Regions from separate parts of the Pseudomonas sp. A-B-19 genome, predicted to be linked through region 2. Evidence: predicted binding sites of a transcription regulator. Region 2 holds the regulator's gene; each other region holds the start of a gene.
What was found. Region 2 encodes sigma-54, which starts transcription at its own class of promoters, with help from an activator protein. Its sites were predicted from a motif close to ANTGGCATNNANNTTGCTNT; they were not measured.
Positions count from the first base shown of each region.

Region 1: glnK (P-II family nitrogen regulator) is a predicted target of sigma-54. The motif match lies at 2,952-2,971, and genes of this name have one in related genera.
Region 3: KGA81_RS17485 (flagellar basal body rod protein FlgF) is a predicted target of sigma-54. The motif match lies at 2,494-2,513, and genes of this name have one in related genera.

Region 1 is NZ_JAGYGN010000003.1:95,703-100,772, reverse strand. Features, by position in the region: partial or broken gene KGA81_RS04325 (YifB family Mg chelatase-like AAA ATPase) at 1-1,065, opposite strand, end outside; gene KGA81_RS04320 (hypothetical protein) at 1,193-1,363, opposite strand; partial or broken gene KGA81_RS04315 (addiction module antidote protein, HigA family) at 1,435-1,533, shown strand; gene KGA81_RS04310 (Bro-N domain-containing protein) at 1,545-2,063, opposite strand; gene KGA81_RS04305 (accessory factor UbiK family protein) at 2,498-2,758, opposite strand; gene glnK (P-II family nitrogen regulator) at 3,167-3,505, shown strand; gene KGA81_RS04295 (ammonium transporter) at 3,541-4,878, shown strand.
Region 2 is NZ_JAGYGN010000009.1:187,094-192,163, reverse strand. Features, by position in the region: gene lptC (LPS export ABC transporter periplasmic protein LptC) at 1-372, shown strand, start outside; gene lptA (lipopolysaccharide transport periplasmic protein LptA) at 359-907, shown strand; gene lptB (LPS export ABC transporter ATP-binding protein) at 907-1,632, shown strand; gene KGA81_RS13080 (RNA polymerase factor sigma-54) at 1,879-3,372, shown strand; gene hpf (ribosome hibernation-promoting factor, HPF/YfiA family) at 3,447-3,755, shown strand; gene ptsN (PTS IIA-like nitrogen regulatory protein PtsN) at 3,768-4,232, shown strand; gene rapZ (RNase adapter RapZ) at 4,235-5,070, shown strand, end outside.
Region 3 is NZ_JAGYGN010000015.1:9,997-15,066, forward strand. Features, by position in the region: gene KGA81_RS17470 (flagellar basal body P-ring protein FlgI) at 1-92, opposite strand, end outside; gene flgH (flagellar basal body L-ring protein FlgH) at 120-815, opposite strand; gene flgG (flagellar basal-body rod protein FlgG) at 868-1,653, opposite strand; gene KGA81_RS17485 (flagellar basal body rod protein FlgF) at 1,699-2,439, opposite strand; gene KGA81_RS17490 (sigma-54-dependent transcriptional regulator) at 2,737-4,299, opposite strand; gene phhA (phenylalanine 4-monooxygenase) at 4,589-5,070, shown strand, end outside.

The DNA of each region.
Region 1 (5,070 bases), on a different contig from region 2:
GCCCGGCAAGTCGAGAAAGGCATTGGCACAGCCTTGGCGCTTTTGTTGCCGTTCTCGTGCATCGGCAACCAGCTCGGCGGCAGTGGCAGTGTCGTCGCCGGGTTTCAACGCAGGATTTAACGCAGTGGCTTCGCGAGCAACCGTCAGGTGCAGATCAATACGATCCAGCAGTGGCCCCGACAATTTGTTGCGATAGCGCTGAACCATGTCCGGTGTACAGGAGCAACGGCCGCTCGGTTCGCCAAGATATCCACAGGGGCAGGGATTCATCGCGGCGACCAATTGAAAACGTGCCGGGAAGCGTACGCGGTCCTTGGCGCGGGAAATCACGATGTGGCCGGATTCCAGTGGCTCTCTCAGTACCTCCAGTACCTTGCGATCAAATTCCGGGAGTTCATCGAGGAACAGCACGCCATGGTGGGCGAGGGTGATTTCGCCGGGTTGCGGTTTCGAACCGCCGCCCACCAGTGCCGGTCCAGAGGCGGAATGGTGCGGTTGTCGGAAGGGGCGCTGTGGCCAATGGCTCAATGGCACACAGCTGGCGACCGATTGAATCGCCGCGACTTCCAGTGCTTCGTTCTCGGCCAGGGGTGGCAGCAGCCCTGGCAATCGGCTCGCCAATAACGTCTTGCCTGTGCCCGGTGGCCCGCTGAACAGCAGGTTATGCGCACCCGCTGCCGCAATCAGCAGTGCGCGTTTGGCTGCCATTTGCCCCTGAACTTCGTTCAAGTCGGGATAGGGTTTGCTGGCGTGGAGCAAACCATTGGAAACGTAAGGCTCGATGGGTGTGTGCCCATTGAAATGCGCCACTGCCTGCAGCAGATGGTCCACTGCGATGACCTTCAACCCCGACGCCAGGCAGGCCTCCTCGGCATTCGCCTGCGGCACCATCAACCAGCGCCCGGCCTTGCGCGCCGCCAATGCCGCCGGCAGCACCCCGCGGACCGGCCGCACTGCACCGGAAAGCGCCAGCTCCCCCAGACACTCCACATCATCCAGAGTCAGCGTCGGCACCTGCACGCTGGCCGAGAGAATCCCCAGGGCAATCGCCAGGTCGAATCGACCAAGTACAGGTTAGTTGATTATCTATGGACACTGGCTGTATGCGTTGGTTTTAGAGGATGTTGCGAGCTATCGCCGGACGGACGGGCAGAAAAAAACCGCCATTCAGGCGGTTCTTTGGTAGACAGTTTCAGGCTCTTTTACCGGCAAGTAAGCCCGGAGGTTCAAGGTCTTTGCCGTGAGCGGCAGCGACATCAAGAAATCGTTGTTGATTGGCTGAAATCTTGCCGCCTAGCCGAAGTGCTTCAGCATGATATTGAATGATGAGTAAAAGCTTGGCTTTTCGCTTTCTTTGAATCATGGACACCTCCTGTGCCTGGGAGTGAGATCGATACTATTAATCGTCCAGGTAAATGACAAGTCGATTGTCCGGCGCAAAAGCTATCCATCCACCTGAACACCACCCCCGAGTTCTGGCTGAATCTGCAATCGACCTACGAGTTGCGCTCAGCCCAGATCGAGCGTGGTTGAACGTTAAATATTCAAAGCGACTGCAAGACGAGTGAAGCCCGTTTCCACCACGGTTTTACCGGGCGTCTTGCCTGCTCCCGCTCTGTCATCAGATGCGGCACATCCTGCAACCGAATCCACGGTTGGTTGTTCCAGTGCAGCAGGCTCAACGACATTTCCGGCCAGTTGAGCAGGCTCAGTTGCGGGCGTTCGGTTGTGGTGGGGTGTTGGGCGTCTCGCAGGACGGGAACGACTTCGTGGGTGAGCCATTCACGCAACGCTCGGTACTCGGGGCAGTAGTGATAGACGAGCATGGCGTAGACGCCGGATTCGCTGATCAGCAGGGTGTTTTCGATGTGTCCGTGGATTAGGGTTCTGGCTGTTTGGTATTGGTCGGGATCGAGTTTTCGGAGTTGGCGGTCGTTGAGGTAGATGCGTAGCAGTCGGCCCAGGTCGCGGGCGCTGAACCAGGGTTGGTTTTGTATCAGGAGGGCGTGGAGGTGGAGCTTGTGGCGGGTGAAGACGTGGGGGATTAGATAGCTTTCTTCCATTTTGCAACTCCGGATGCGTATGAAGGAAGCTGCCTCTGTTCGTCGCCAAACGAAAGGGTGGCAGCTGCGCGCGGGTTGGCGAACCGGTGCATCCGGACAAACCGGCAGACCTGAAGGTCTCCCACGCACAGCCGCCATAATTCGAGATGGGATAATTCCCTGATTCGAATGTGGTCGCAGTGCGTCGGATGCTATCCAGGTCGCCAAACCCGGTGCTGAATATTCAGCTGGGGATGAGCTTAGAGACCGGATACCTGGCGACGCAATCGGACGGCGGTGTGATGTTTTGTAGGACGTTGCCGGGATTGTTGCGGGGCTTGCGATCAAAAGATCGTCCGAACGCGGCCCGAACCTTCGGCGGCTCCTACAGGTGAAGCGTAAGGTCATGCCGACCTTCAATCGCGGGCAAGCCCGCTCTCACAGGGATCGTGGTGTTACTCGGCTGGTGGATTGAGCTTCGCTTCAAGCTCGGCGACTTTCGCTTCAAGGCTCTCCAGCCGCGCCCGCGTGCGCGCCAGTACAACCATCTGGCTATCGAATTCTTCCCGGCTCACCAGATCCAGTTTGCTGAAGCCGCTCTGCAGCAACATTTTGAACTGGCTTTCGATTTCAGCTTTCGGCAGAGGCGTGTCGCCGCTGAAGAGGCGGGAGGCGGTGCCGGTGAGGGCGTCGAGGAAATCTTTTGGCGCGAGCATGGGCAATGTCCTGGAAACAATGCCGGGCAGTGTATCACGCAGTGTCTATAGTCATTTGCGCGGGCCAGGGATGCACGCTTTTCGCGCACGGGGACGGACGGTATCGCACCGTTGTTGTGCGTATCGCGTCGGGTGTTGTTGCGAAATAGCAGTCATCTGCGGGTAAAGGCTTGAAAACAGTAGTTTTTGTGGAGATGGCAAGCTTTCTGCTTAGACCCTGATGACCCATGCACTGATGCAGTCCCTGTGACGAACGCAGTGCGCCAAGCGAAGCGGGGGAGTGTTTCGTGAGGGGCGTCGGACAGGCAGGTCAGGGCCGACGATGCGTTACAAAGCCAGGCACTGCGCTTAGACTTGAGTCGGGTTTGTTTTCCTGGGGCAAGTCCACCAATTCGGGAGAGAGTTTTCATGAAGCTAGTCACTGCCATCATCAAGCCGTTCAAGCTGGACGACGTACGCGAGTCGTTGTCCGAGATCGGCGTGCAGGGCATTACCGTCACTGAGGTCAAAGGCTTTGGTCGGCAGAAGGGTCACACCGAGCTGTATCGCGGCGCGGAGTACGTGGTCGATTTCCTGCCCAAGGTGAAGATCGATGTGGCCATCGACGACAAGGATCTGGACCGGGTAATCGAGGCCATCACCAAGGCTGCCAACACCGGCAAGATCGGTGACGGCAAGATCTTCGTGGTCAATCTGGAACAGGCGATTCGCATCCGTACCGGCGAAACCGATACCGACGCTATCTAAGCCGCCACAAACCCAACGCCCCAGGAGAAAACAATATGACTCTGCGTAAATTCGCAGGGCTAGGAGCCCTGTTGTCCATCGTAATGCCCAGCCTTGCCTTGGCGGCAGACGAAGTGGCGGCCCCCGTCCTCAACTCCGGCGATACCGCCTGGATGATGACCTCTACAGCCTTGGTGCTGTTCATGACCATTCCCGGCCTCGCGCTGTTCTACGGTGGCATGGTTCGGTCGAAAAACATTCTTTCCGTGATGATGCAGTGCTTCGCCATTACCGGTCTGATCAGCGTGCTGTGGGTCATTTATGGCTATAGCATCGCGTTCGACACCACGGGCATGGAGCAGGGCGTCATCAACTTCAACTCGTTCGTCGGCGGCATGGGCAAGGCATTCCTCGCCGGCATCACGCCAGCCAGCCTGACCGGGCCTGCGGCGCTGTTCCCTGAGGCGGTGTTCGTCACCTTCCAGATGACTTTCGCGATCATCACCCCGGCGTTGATCGTCGGCGCTTTCGCCGAGCGGATGAAGTTCTCCGCGATGCTGGTTTTCATGGGCGTGTGGTTCACCCTGGTTTACGCGCCGATTGCGCACATGGTCTGGTCCGGTAACGGCGGCCTGTTGTGGGACTGGGGTGTTCTGGACTTCGCCGGCGGCACGGTGGTGCACATCAACGCCGGTGTGGCCGGTCTGATTGCCTGCCTGGTGCTGGGCAAGCGCAAAGGCTTCCCGACCACGCCGATGGCGCCGCACAACCTCGGTTACACCTTGATGGGCGCGGGCATGCTGTGGGTCGGCTGGTTCGGTTTCAACGCCGGTTCCGCCGCTGCGGCCAACGGCACCGCCGGTATGGCGATGCTGGTGACGCAAATCGCTACCGCCGCTGCGGCGCTGGGCTGGATGTTTGCAGAGTGGGTCACCCACGGCAAACCTAGTGCACTGGGTATCGCATCGGGCGTGGTTGCCGGCCTGGTGGCAATCACCCCGGCCGCTGGCACCGTTGGCCCGATGGGCGCGCTGGTAATCGGTCTGGCAGCGGGTGTGGTGTGCTTCTTCTGCGCGACCACCCTGAAACGCAAGCTTGGTTATGACGACTCCCTGGACGCCTTCGGCGTACACGGTATCGGCGGTATCCTCGGCGCAATCCTGACCGGTGTGTTCGCCGCGCCGTCCCTGGGTGGCTTCGGCACCGTCACCGACATCGCCGCACAAGTGTGGATTCAGTGCAAGGGCGTGGGCTTCACGGTGATCTACACCGCGATCGCCACATTCATCATCCTCAAGGTGCTGGATGCGGTCATGGGCCTGCGCATCAGCGAAGAAGAAGAAGCGGTCGGCATCGATCTGGCGCTTCACAACGAACGCGGCTACAACTTGTAAGCAAGCGCATAAAAAACCTGCCCGGCTTGCCGGGCATTTTTTTGTCTGGAATTTGTCATTGAAAGCTGAGCTGAAAGGTTTTTTCCTACAGGTTTTGCGATGTTTGCGCCGGGTGTTTTTGTGCGGTCGAAGGCTTACAGGATTGAAGGAATATTAGGGCCTTTGTTTTTTCCCAGAGCGCGCTAGAATGCG
Region 2 (5,070 bases):
CTGTCGGACAAGGTCGAGCACCTCAAAGCCACCGAGGTGACATTACTGACCAACCCCGACCTGAATGTGTTCCGCGGCACTGAATTTCCGTGGCACGTCCAGAGCCTGCACGGTGAGGTCAACCCTGACGGCACGCAGGTCGAACTGATCGATGACGTGCGTATCACGCGCTTCGACGAGAAGAACCGTAAGACCCTGATCACCAGCACCCGCATGACCGTGTTCCCGCAGCAGCAATATGCGCAGACCGAGCAAGACGTTAGAATCGACGGCGCTGGCGGTGTATCGACTGGCAAGGGAATGAAGGCGTATTTGAAAGAAAGCAGGATACACCTGCTATCGAACGTAAGAGGACAGTATGAGGCTCGTTAAAACCCTCCCGATTTTGCTCAGTCTGGGCGCAGCACTGGGAAGCGTGAGCGCCTGGGCTCTGCCGGAAGATCAACAGCAGCCTATCCGCATTCAGGCCGACGATGCCCAACTGGACGACAAGCAAGGTATTGCTACCTATAAAGGTGACGTGATCATCACCCAGGGCTCGATGAAGGTGACCGGCAACACCGTGACCATCACCCGCACTCCGACTGGCGACATCGACGTAGTGACCTCGGTGGGCAACCTGGCGTACTTCGAGCAATTGCAAACCGCTGGCGATACCAAGCCTGTTCAGGGCTGGGGCGTGACGATCCAGTATCACGCCGCGCAAAACCGCGTCGTCCTGATCGACAAGGCCAAAGTCGTCGACAAGGACAACAACGTCACCCAGGGCGAAAAAATCGTCTACGACACGGTCAAGAAGCTCGCCAGCGCCGGTCGCGCCACGGGCAGCAAGGTCACCGAGGCACGTCCGCGTATCGACATGGTGATCCAGCCGAAGAAGAAAACCGACGAGAACAAGGCCCAGTAATGGCAACTCTGAAAGCTCAGCATCTGGCCAAGAGCTACAAGAGCCGCCAGGTCGTGCGCGACGTCAGCCTGTCCATCGACAGCGGTCAGATCGTCGGCCTGCTCGGCCCGAACGGCGCCGGCAAGACCACCTGCTTCTACATGATCGTCGGCCTGGTGCAAGCCGATCAGGGCCGCGTCCTGATCGATGACCTGGACGTCAGCCACCAGCCGATGCACGGTCGCGCAAAGGCCGGTATCGGCTACCTGCCGCAAGAAGCATCGATCTTCCGCAAACTGTCGGTGGCCGACAACATCATGGCCATCCTCGAGACCCGCAAGGAACTCGACAAGGCCGGCCGTCGCAAGGAACTGGAAAGCCTGCTGCAGGAATTCCACATCAGCCACATCCGCGACAACCTGGGCATGAGCCTGTCCGGTGGTGAGCGCCGTCGCGTGGAAATCGCCCGAGCCCTGGCCACCAACCCGAAATTCATCCTCCTCGACGAACCCTTCGCCGGCGTGGACCCGATTTCGGTCGGGGATATCAAGCAGATCATTCACCACCTCAAGGCCAAAGGCATTGGCGTGCTGATCACTGACCACAACGTTCGTGAAACCCTGGATATCTGTGAAACCGCCTATATCGTCAATGACGGCCAACTGATCGCCGAAGGCGACGCAGAGACCATCCTGGCCAACGACCTGGTCAAGGAAGTGTATCTGGGCCATGAGTTCCGCCTGTAAGCGCTGAGCCGTGCCCAGGCGGCTGCCCGGGCACCTGACCGACCACTTGCCAGCACCTGCGTACCGACAAGCGGGTCAGCTTTCAACCAGGCACAGCGCGGCAACACAGCTTTATAGTTTTTTATTGTTACAGCGCTCTAGGCAAACCCTTCAGTTTCAGGCATATAATTTGCTTAAGTTTGGCGCCCCGGCGCCCTGTAGTGGATGGCGCGTGTGCGCCGGCGAATAAGGTGTTAAGCCCCTGCCATGAAACCATCGCTAGTCTTGAGAATGGGCCAGCAGCTGACGATGACACCGCAGCTGCAACAGGCTATCCGCCTGCTCCAATTGTCGACCCTGGACCTGCAACAGGAAATCCAGGAGGCCCTGGAGTCCAATCCGATGCTCGAACGCCAGGAAGAAGGCGACGACTTCGATAACACCGACCCCTTGGCCGACAACGCCGAACAGAAACCCAACACCGACATCCAGGAACCCTCCTACCAGGAAAGCGCCCCGACGGTCGATAACCTCGACGAGGGTGACTGGAACGAGCGCATCCCCAACGAGCTCCCCGTCGACACTGCGTGGGAAGACGTTTACCAGACCAGCGCCAGCAGCCTGCCCAGCAATGACGACGACGAGTGGGACTTCACCACCCGCACCTCGGCCGGCGAGAGTTTGCAAAGCCACTTGCTGTGGCAACTGAACCTGGCGCCGATGTCCGACACCGATCGCCTGATCGGCGTGACCCTGATCGACTGCATCAACAATCAGGGCTACCTGGACGAAACCCTCGAGGAAATCCTCGACGCCTTCGATCCGGAACTGGACATCGAACTGGACGAAATCGAAGCGGTCCTGCACCGCATCCAGCAATTCGAACCCGCCGGCATCGGTGCCCGCAACCTGGGCGAATGCCTGCTGCTGCAATTGCGCCAGCTACCCGCCAAGACCCTTTGGCTGGCTGAGGCCAAGCGCCTGGTCACCGATTACATCGACTTGCTTGGCAGCCGCGACTATAGCCAGCTGATGCGCCGCATGAAGCTCAAGGAAGATGAACTACGCCAGGTCATCGAGCTGGTCCAGAGCCTCAATCCGCGCCCGGGCTCGCAGATCGAGTCCACCGAAGCCGAGTATGTCGTTCCTGACGTTATCGTACGCAAGGACAACGAGCGCTGGCTGGTGGAGCTCAATCAGGAGTCGGTGCCACGGCTGCGGGTCAACGCCCAGTACGCCGGTTTCGTGCGCCGTGCCGACACCAGCGCCGACAACACGTTCATGCGCAACCAGTTGCAGGAGGCCCGCTGGTTCATCAAGAGCCTGCAAAGCCGCAATGAAACTCTTATGAAGGTTGCCACCCAGATCGTCGAGCATCAGCGTGGTTTCCTCGAATATGGCGACGAAGCCATGAAGCCGCTGGTCCTGCATGACATCGCCGAAGCGGTCGGCATGCATGAGTCGACGATTTCACGGGTGACCACCCAGAAGTTCATGCACACCCCCCGGGGCATTTATGAACTGAAGTACTTTTTCTCCAGTCACGTCAGCACCTCCGAAGGCGGCGAATGCTCGTCCACGGCGATCCGCGCGATCATCAAAAAACTGGTTGCCGCGGAAAATCAGAAAAAGCCATTGAGTGACAGCAAGATCGCTGGTTTACTGGAGGCACAAGGCATTCAGGTGGCTCGCCGCACCGTCGCCAAGTACCGCGAATCCCTCGGGATCGCGCCTTCGAGCGAACGCAAGCGGTTGATGTAGGGCCACGCCACAGCGTTCCAGTGGCAGATCATCTGATCTGCCGCTTTATGCACTGGCAACGAAGGAGAAGCTGTATGCAAGTCAACATCAGTGGACACCAACTGGAAGTGACCGAACCTCTTCGCACCTACATCGGCGAAAAACTCGAACGATTGGAGCGACATTTCGACAGGATCACTAATGTGCAGGTCACGATGACCGTCGAAAAACTGAAGCAGAAAATCGAAGCCACGCTGCATATTCCCGGGAATGAAGTGGTCGCCAACGCGGAACATACCGATATGTACGCCGCGATCGATGCACTCACCGACAAGCTGGATAAACAACTCAAAAAGCATAAGGAAAAGACCCAGAGCCTCCTCCAGGGCGCAACCGGTCGTTAACACTCCCAACCCATGATCCGACTTGAAAGTATCCTGACCCCCGGCCGTTCCCTGGTGAACGTGCCGGGCGGCAGTAAAAAGAAAGCCCTCGAACAAATTGCCAATCTGATCGCCCGCGAAGTGCCGGCTCTGGAGATGCAAGATGTCTTCGAGGCGCTGATTGCCCGTGAAAAACTCGGATCCACCGGTTTTGGCAACGGGATCGCTATTCCGCACTGCCGCCTCAAGGGCTGTGTTTCACCCATCAGTGCATTGATGCACCTGGACGCCCCTATCGACTTCGACGCCATCGACGGCGCGCCGGTTGACCTGCTGTTCGTATTGCTGGTCCCGCAAGCCGCCACCGATGCGCACCTTGAGCTGCTGCGACAGATCGCCAGCATGCTCGACCGCAAGGAAGTACGCGATAAACTGCGTAATGCTGCAAGCAACGAAGCCCTGTATCAGGTTGTCCTGGACGAGCAAAACGGTCAGTAATCATGCGCTTGATCATCGTCAGTGGCCGCTCCGGCTCAGGTAAAAGTACCGCCCTCGACGTTCTGGAGGACAACGGCTACTACTGCATCGACAACCTGCCTGCCGGTCTGCTGCCGGAACTGGCCGAACGAGCCTTGATTCATACCGAGCTGCTACAGCCGCTGGTCGCCGTTTCCATTGACGCGCGCAACCTGCCCAGCCACCTGTCACGCTTCCCCGAACTGCTCGAAGAAGTCCGCAACCGCCACATCCAGTGCGATGTGCTGTACCTGGATGCCGACGAAGAAACCCTGCTCAAGCGCTTCTCGGAAACCCGCCGACGTCACCCCCTGACCAACGCCAACCGCTCGCTGGCCGAAGCCATCAGCGTCGAGAGCGACCTGCTCGGGCCGATTGCCGACCTCGCCGATCTCAAGATCAACACCACCAGCCTGAACCTGTACCAGCTGCGCGACGCAATCAAACTGCGCCTGCTGAATCAGCCCGAGCCGGGCACTGCGTTCCTGGTGGAATCCTTCGGGTTCAAGCGTGGCATGCCGGTGGACGCCGACCTGGTGTTCGATGTGCGTTGCCTGCCCAACCCTTACTGGAAGCCGGAATTGCGCGAGCAGTCCGGGCTCGATCAACCGGTTGCCGAATACCTGGCGGCACAGCCGGATGTCGAAGAGATGTTCCAGGACATTTCCACATACCTGCTAAAGTGGCTGCCTCGTTTTGCCGCCAGCAACCGCGCCTACGTCACCATTGCCATTGGCTGCACTGGCGGACATCACCGTTCCGTCTACCTGACCGAACGTCTGGGGCAGGCGCTGCAAAAAACCCTGAAGAACGTCCAGGT
Region 3 (5,070 bases), on a different contig from region 2:
TGGTTGGAACGCACGCCGGAAATGCTGGCGATGTCCTTCAGGCGCTCGGCCTGCGCGTTGAACGCGGCGGACAGCATCAAGGCGGCCACCATCAGGTGTTTAAGATTCAAACTGACCACCTAGAAAGGGAACAGCGGGCTGAGGAAGAAACGGTCGAACCAGCCTGGCTGACTCGCATCGGCAAACGAACCGGTGCCCGAGTAGGTGATGCGCGCATCGGCGACACGGGTCGACGACACAGTGTTGTCGGTGGAGATGTCATCGGCGCGCACCAGGCCGGCAATCCGCACCAGCTCATCGCCGGTGTTGAGGGTCATCCACTTCTCGCCGCGCACCGCGATGATGCCGTTGGGCAGCACATCGGCGACGGTCACGGTGATCGAGCCGGTCAGGGTGTTGCCTTGCGCCGCTTTGCTGTCGCCCTTGGTCGCGCGGTCGCCTTCATAGCTGGCGTCCAGACTCAGGTCACCACTGCCAAACGGATTGTTGGTGTTGGGGGTGGAGCCGAACAGCGAGGTCAGGCCGATGCTGGCCTTGCTGTTCTTGCCAATTTGCGAGTTGGCGTTTTTGCTGGCCTGGGTCCTTTCGTTCAGGGTGATGGTGATGATGTCACCGATCCGGAACGCCTTGCGGTCGCTGTAGAGGTTCTGTTCGAAACCGGCCTGATAGATCGAGCCGTTGTTCGCCGCCGCCGGCAATGGCGTGCGCGGCAACACCGGAGCGTAGTAAGGGTCATTGGGCTTGGGCGTCGCCGGCACGCAACCTGCGAGCGCGGTGATCCCACTCAGTGCCAGAACAGATACATAGCGATTCATGACCCTACCTCACGGTGTTGCAGGCAGCCTCAAGGCCGCCCCATAGACTTGATTACAGATTCTGCGTTACGAACGAGAGCATCTGGTCGGCGGTGGAGATCACCTTGGAGTTCATCTCGTAGGCGCGCTGGGTGGTGATCATGTTGACCATCTCCTCAACGGTGCTGACGTTGGACGTCTCCAGGGTGTTCTGCAGCGTGGAGCCGAAACCGTTCAGGCCCGGAGTGCCGACTTGCGGCGCGCCACTGGCGGCGGTTTCCAGGAACAGGTTGTTGCCTACCGCCTGCAGGCCGGCCGGGTTGATGAAGTCGGCGGTTTGCAGGTTACCGATCACCTGGGCGGCCGGGTTGCCGGCAACGGTGATGGACACAGTGCCGTCGCGACCGACCGTGAAGGTCTGCGCTTCGTTCGGAATGACGATGGCCGGCTCCAGGGCAAAGCCGCTGGCGTTGACGATCTGGCCGTTGGAGTCCAGGTGGAAGGTACCGTCACGGGTGTAGGACGTGGTGCCGTCCGGTTGCAGGATCTGGAAGAAGCCGCGACCGTCGATGGCCATGTCCAGTGGCTGCTCGGTGGTTTGCAGGCTGCCGGCGGTGAAGTTTTTCTGGGTGCCGACGATGCGTACACCGGTACCCAGTTGCAGCCCCGTCGGCAGTTCGCTGTCCTGGGTCGACTGGGCGCCTGGCTGGCGCTTGATCTGGTAGAGCAGGTCCTGGAACTCGGCGCGGTCACGTTTGAAACCCGTGGTCGACACGTTGGCCAGGTTGTTGGAAATGGTGGTCAGGTTGGTGTCCTGGGCGGAAAGACCTGTCTTGGCAACCCATAGAGCCGGAAGCATTCGATTCTCCTCGTGCGCCTGTTTTACGGCGCGACGTTCTGGTAATTAGCTGATCTGCAAGACCCGAGCCATGGCCTGGTCGTCGTCTTTGGCGGTGTTCATCATCTTGATGTGCAGCTCGAACTGCTTGGACAAGGCCAGAACCGAGGTCATCTCTTCCACGGCATTGACGTTGCTCGACTCGAGGAACCCGGACACCAGCTTGACGCCGGCATCGGCCTGCGCCGGCTTGCCGTCCTTGGTGTGGATCGAACCATCCAGGCCTTTGGTCATGTTCTTGAGGTCCGGGTTGACCAGCTTGATGCGGTCGACTTCAGCCATCACCCGGGGACCTTCGCCCATCGCGCGGATGCTGATGGTGCCGTCCTCACCGACTTCGATCTGCTGCTCCGGCGGCACGGCAATCGGCCCGCCATTGCCCATGACCGGCATGCCGTTGCCGGCGCGCAGCACGCCCAGGGCGTCAACGTTCAGGCTACCGGTGCGCACGTAGCTTTCAGCACCATCGGGAGTCTGTACGGCAATCCAGCCGTTGCCTTGCACGGCAACGTCGAGGTCGCGGCCGGTTTCCACCAGTGAGCCAGGGGAGAAATCGGTGGCTGGGCGTTCGGTCATGGCAAACGCACGCGCCGGAAAGCTGTCACCGAACACCGGCATCGAACGGGCCTGTTCCAGGTCTTTCTGGAAGCCGTTGGTGGAGATGTTCGCGAGGTTGTTGGCATGAGCCTTTTGCGCCAGTGCATTCTGGCTGGCGCCGGTCATTGCCACATAAAGGTACTTGTCCACAATTGTTCCTCTGCCTGCCGGACGTTTGCCGTCCACTGCTGTACTGCTGAGCCATAAGCAATTTGCAGACCAACTTGTTTTTGGCGGCGCCAGGCCCGGCAAACAAAGGACTTTGAGGATTCAGAGGGGATTGAGGGATTTGTATCAGAGACGAAAAACCGGCGGTGTCATGCCGCTTCGCGGCAACGGATCAAAAGATCGCAGCCTGCGGCAGCTCCTACAGTTTATGCGTACGCCGCAATGTCGCGGGTGTACTCGGTCGGTGTAGGAGCTGCCGCAGGCTGCGATCTTTTGATCTTAAATGCTGTTGTCCTTGCCAACCTCGTACTCACGCAACTTGTTGGCAATGGTGGTATGCGAAACCCCGAGCCGCTTGCCCAATTGCCGACTGCTCGGGTGCTCGGAATACAAGCGCTCCAGCACGGCTTTCTCAAAGCGCCCGACAATCTCGTCCAACCCGCCTTCCAGCGAAAAATCGCCAAGGGGCTGACGCACACCATAGTCAGGCAAACGAATGTGCTCGGCCTTGACCGTACCGCCGTCGCACAGGGAAACCGCCTGGAACAGCACGTTTTCCAGTTGCCGCACGTTACCCGGCCAATGGTAGTGGCTGAGTCGCTCCATGGCCGCCGGAGCGAGTTTGGGCAGCGAACAACCAATCTGCCGGCTGGCCTGATCGAGGAAGTGCTCCACCAGCGGCGTCAAGCCGTCGAGGCATTCGCGCAGCGGCGGGATGTGCAGCGACAACACATTCAAGCGGTGATAGAGGTCCTGACGGAACTCACCGCGAGCGCACAGTTCAGACAGATCGACCTGGGTCGCGCAGATCACCCGCACATCAAGGTAGACCTCTTCATCGCTGCCTACACGACGGAAGCAACCGTCCTGCAAAAAGCGCAGCAACTTCACCTGCAAGCGCGGGCTCATTTCCCCGACGCCATCGAGAAACAGCGTACCGCCCGCCGTCAGTTCCAGCAGTCCGAGCTTGCCCTCGGCTCGCGCCCCTTCAAAGGCACCAGGGCCGTAACCGAACAATTCCGTCTCGGCCATGGACTCCGGCAATCCGGCGCAATTGAGCGCCATCAACGGCGACTGCCCGCGAGGACTGGCCAGATGGCAGGCCCGCGCCAGCAACTCTTTGCCGGTGCCGGTTTCGCCTTCTATCAATAGCGGCGCATCCAGTGGCGCCATGCGCCGCGCTTCGCGCACTACGGCGGCCATGACTTTCGAGCTTTGGAAGATGCTGTCGAAGCCGCGCAACTCCTGCTTGCGCACGTTGTAGATGCGCTCGCCCACCCGGTCGGCGCGGTGCAGCGTCAGCACCGCACCGGCCATGGCCTCGCTGTCGTCATGCTCCGATTGCAGCGGTGCGATGTCGGCCAGGAATACGTCACCCTTGACCTTGACCCGCAGCCCGTTGATCCGCGACTTGTTGGCGCGCACCAGTTCCGGCAAATCGAAATCTTCGGCGTAGCGCGACAGAGGAATCCCCGGCACCTCGTCGACCCGCACCCCGAGTAACTGCGCCGCCGCACGGTTAGCCGCGACGATGGAGCCGCCCATGTCGATCGACAGCACCGGAAACTCCAGCGCACCGAGCAGTGCATTGAGCTCCATGTGCCGACGCTCGCTGGGCATCAGCCCTACACGCTTGACGCCGAAAACCCCGGCAATCGCTTCGAACTTCGGACGCAAGGCCTGGAACTGAATGTTGATCAGGTTCGGGCAATGCAGGTAGATGGCATTGCCATGCTCACCACCCACCTCACCGCGGGCCACGTTGATCCCGTACTCCACCAGCAGATTGAGAATGTCGCGCAGGATGCCGATGCGGTTCTGGCAATGGACTTTGATACGCATATGAAAGGCCTGAAAAGCAATGAATAAGGTTTGCGGCACACGCCCGATCGCATTTTCTTTCGAGGCGCGCAGATAGTCGTAAAGATTATGTGACAGGTGGAGAGCTTTTCCCACCCATCAATCTCAACATTTATGCACTGACGCCCAATACGTAACGAAAACTTTACGATTATCGAGGATTTTTCCTACGTACGATGCCGGGCACCTGCTGCAACGGTGCAATTCATGGAGTATTTCTAGGTCCATAGCAGTACATAACAAGAACGAAGTCCCCTAGCAGGAGAGCAGCATGAAGCAGACGCAATACGTGGCTCGCGAGCCCGATGCGCAAGGTTTTATCGACTACCCCGCTGAAGAACACGCGGTGTGGAACACGCTGATCACCCGTCAACTGAAAGTGATCGAAGGGCGTGCGTGCCAGGAGTACCTGGACGGTATCGAAAAACTCGGTCTGCCCCACGACCGCATTCCTCAGCTCGGCGAAATCAACAAGGTCCTCGGTGAAACCACTGGCTGGCAGGTTGCCCGCGTACCGGCGCTGATCCCTTTCCAGACCTTTTTCGAATTGCTGGCCAGCAAGCAGTTTCCAGTGGCGACCTTTATTCGCACCCGCGAAGAACTGGATTACCTGCAAGAGCCGGACATTTTCCACGAGATCTTTGGTCACTGCCCGCTGCTGACCAACCCGTGGTTCGCCGAATTCACCCACACCTACGGCAAGCTCGGCCTCAAGGCGACCAAGGAAGAACGCGTGTACCTGGCGCGCCTGTA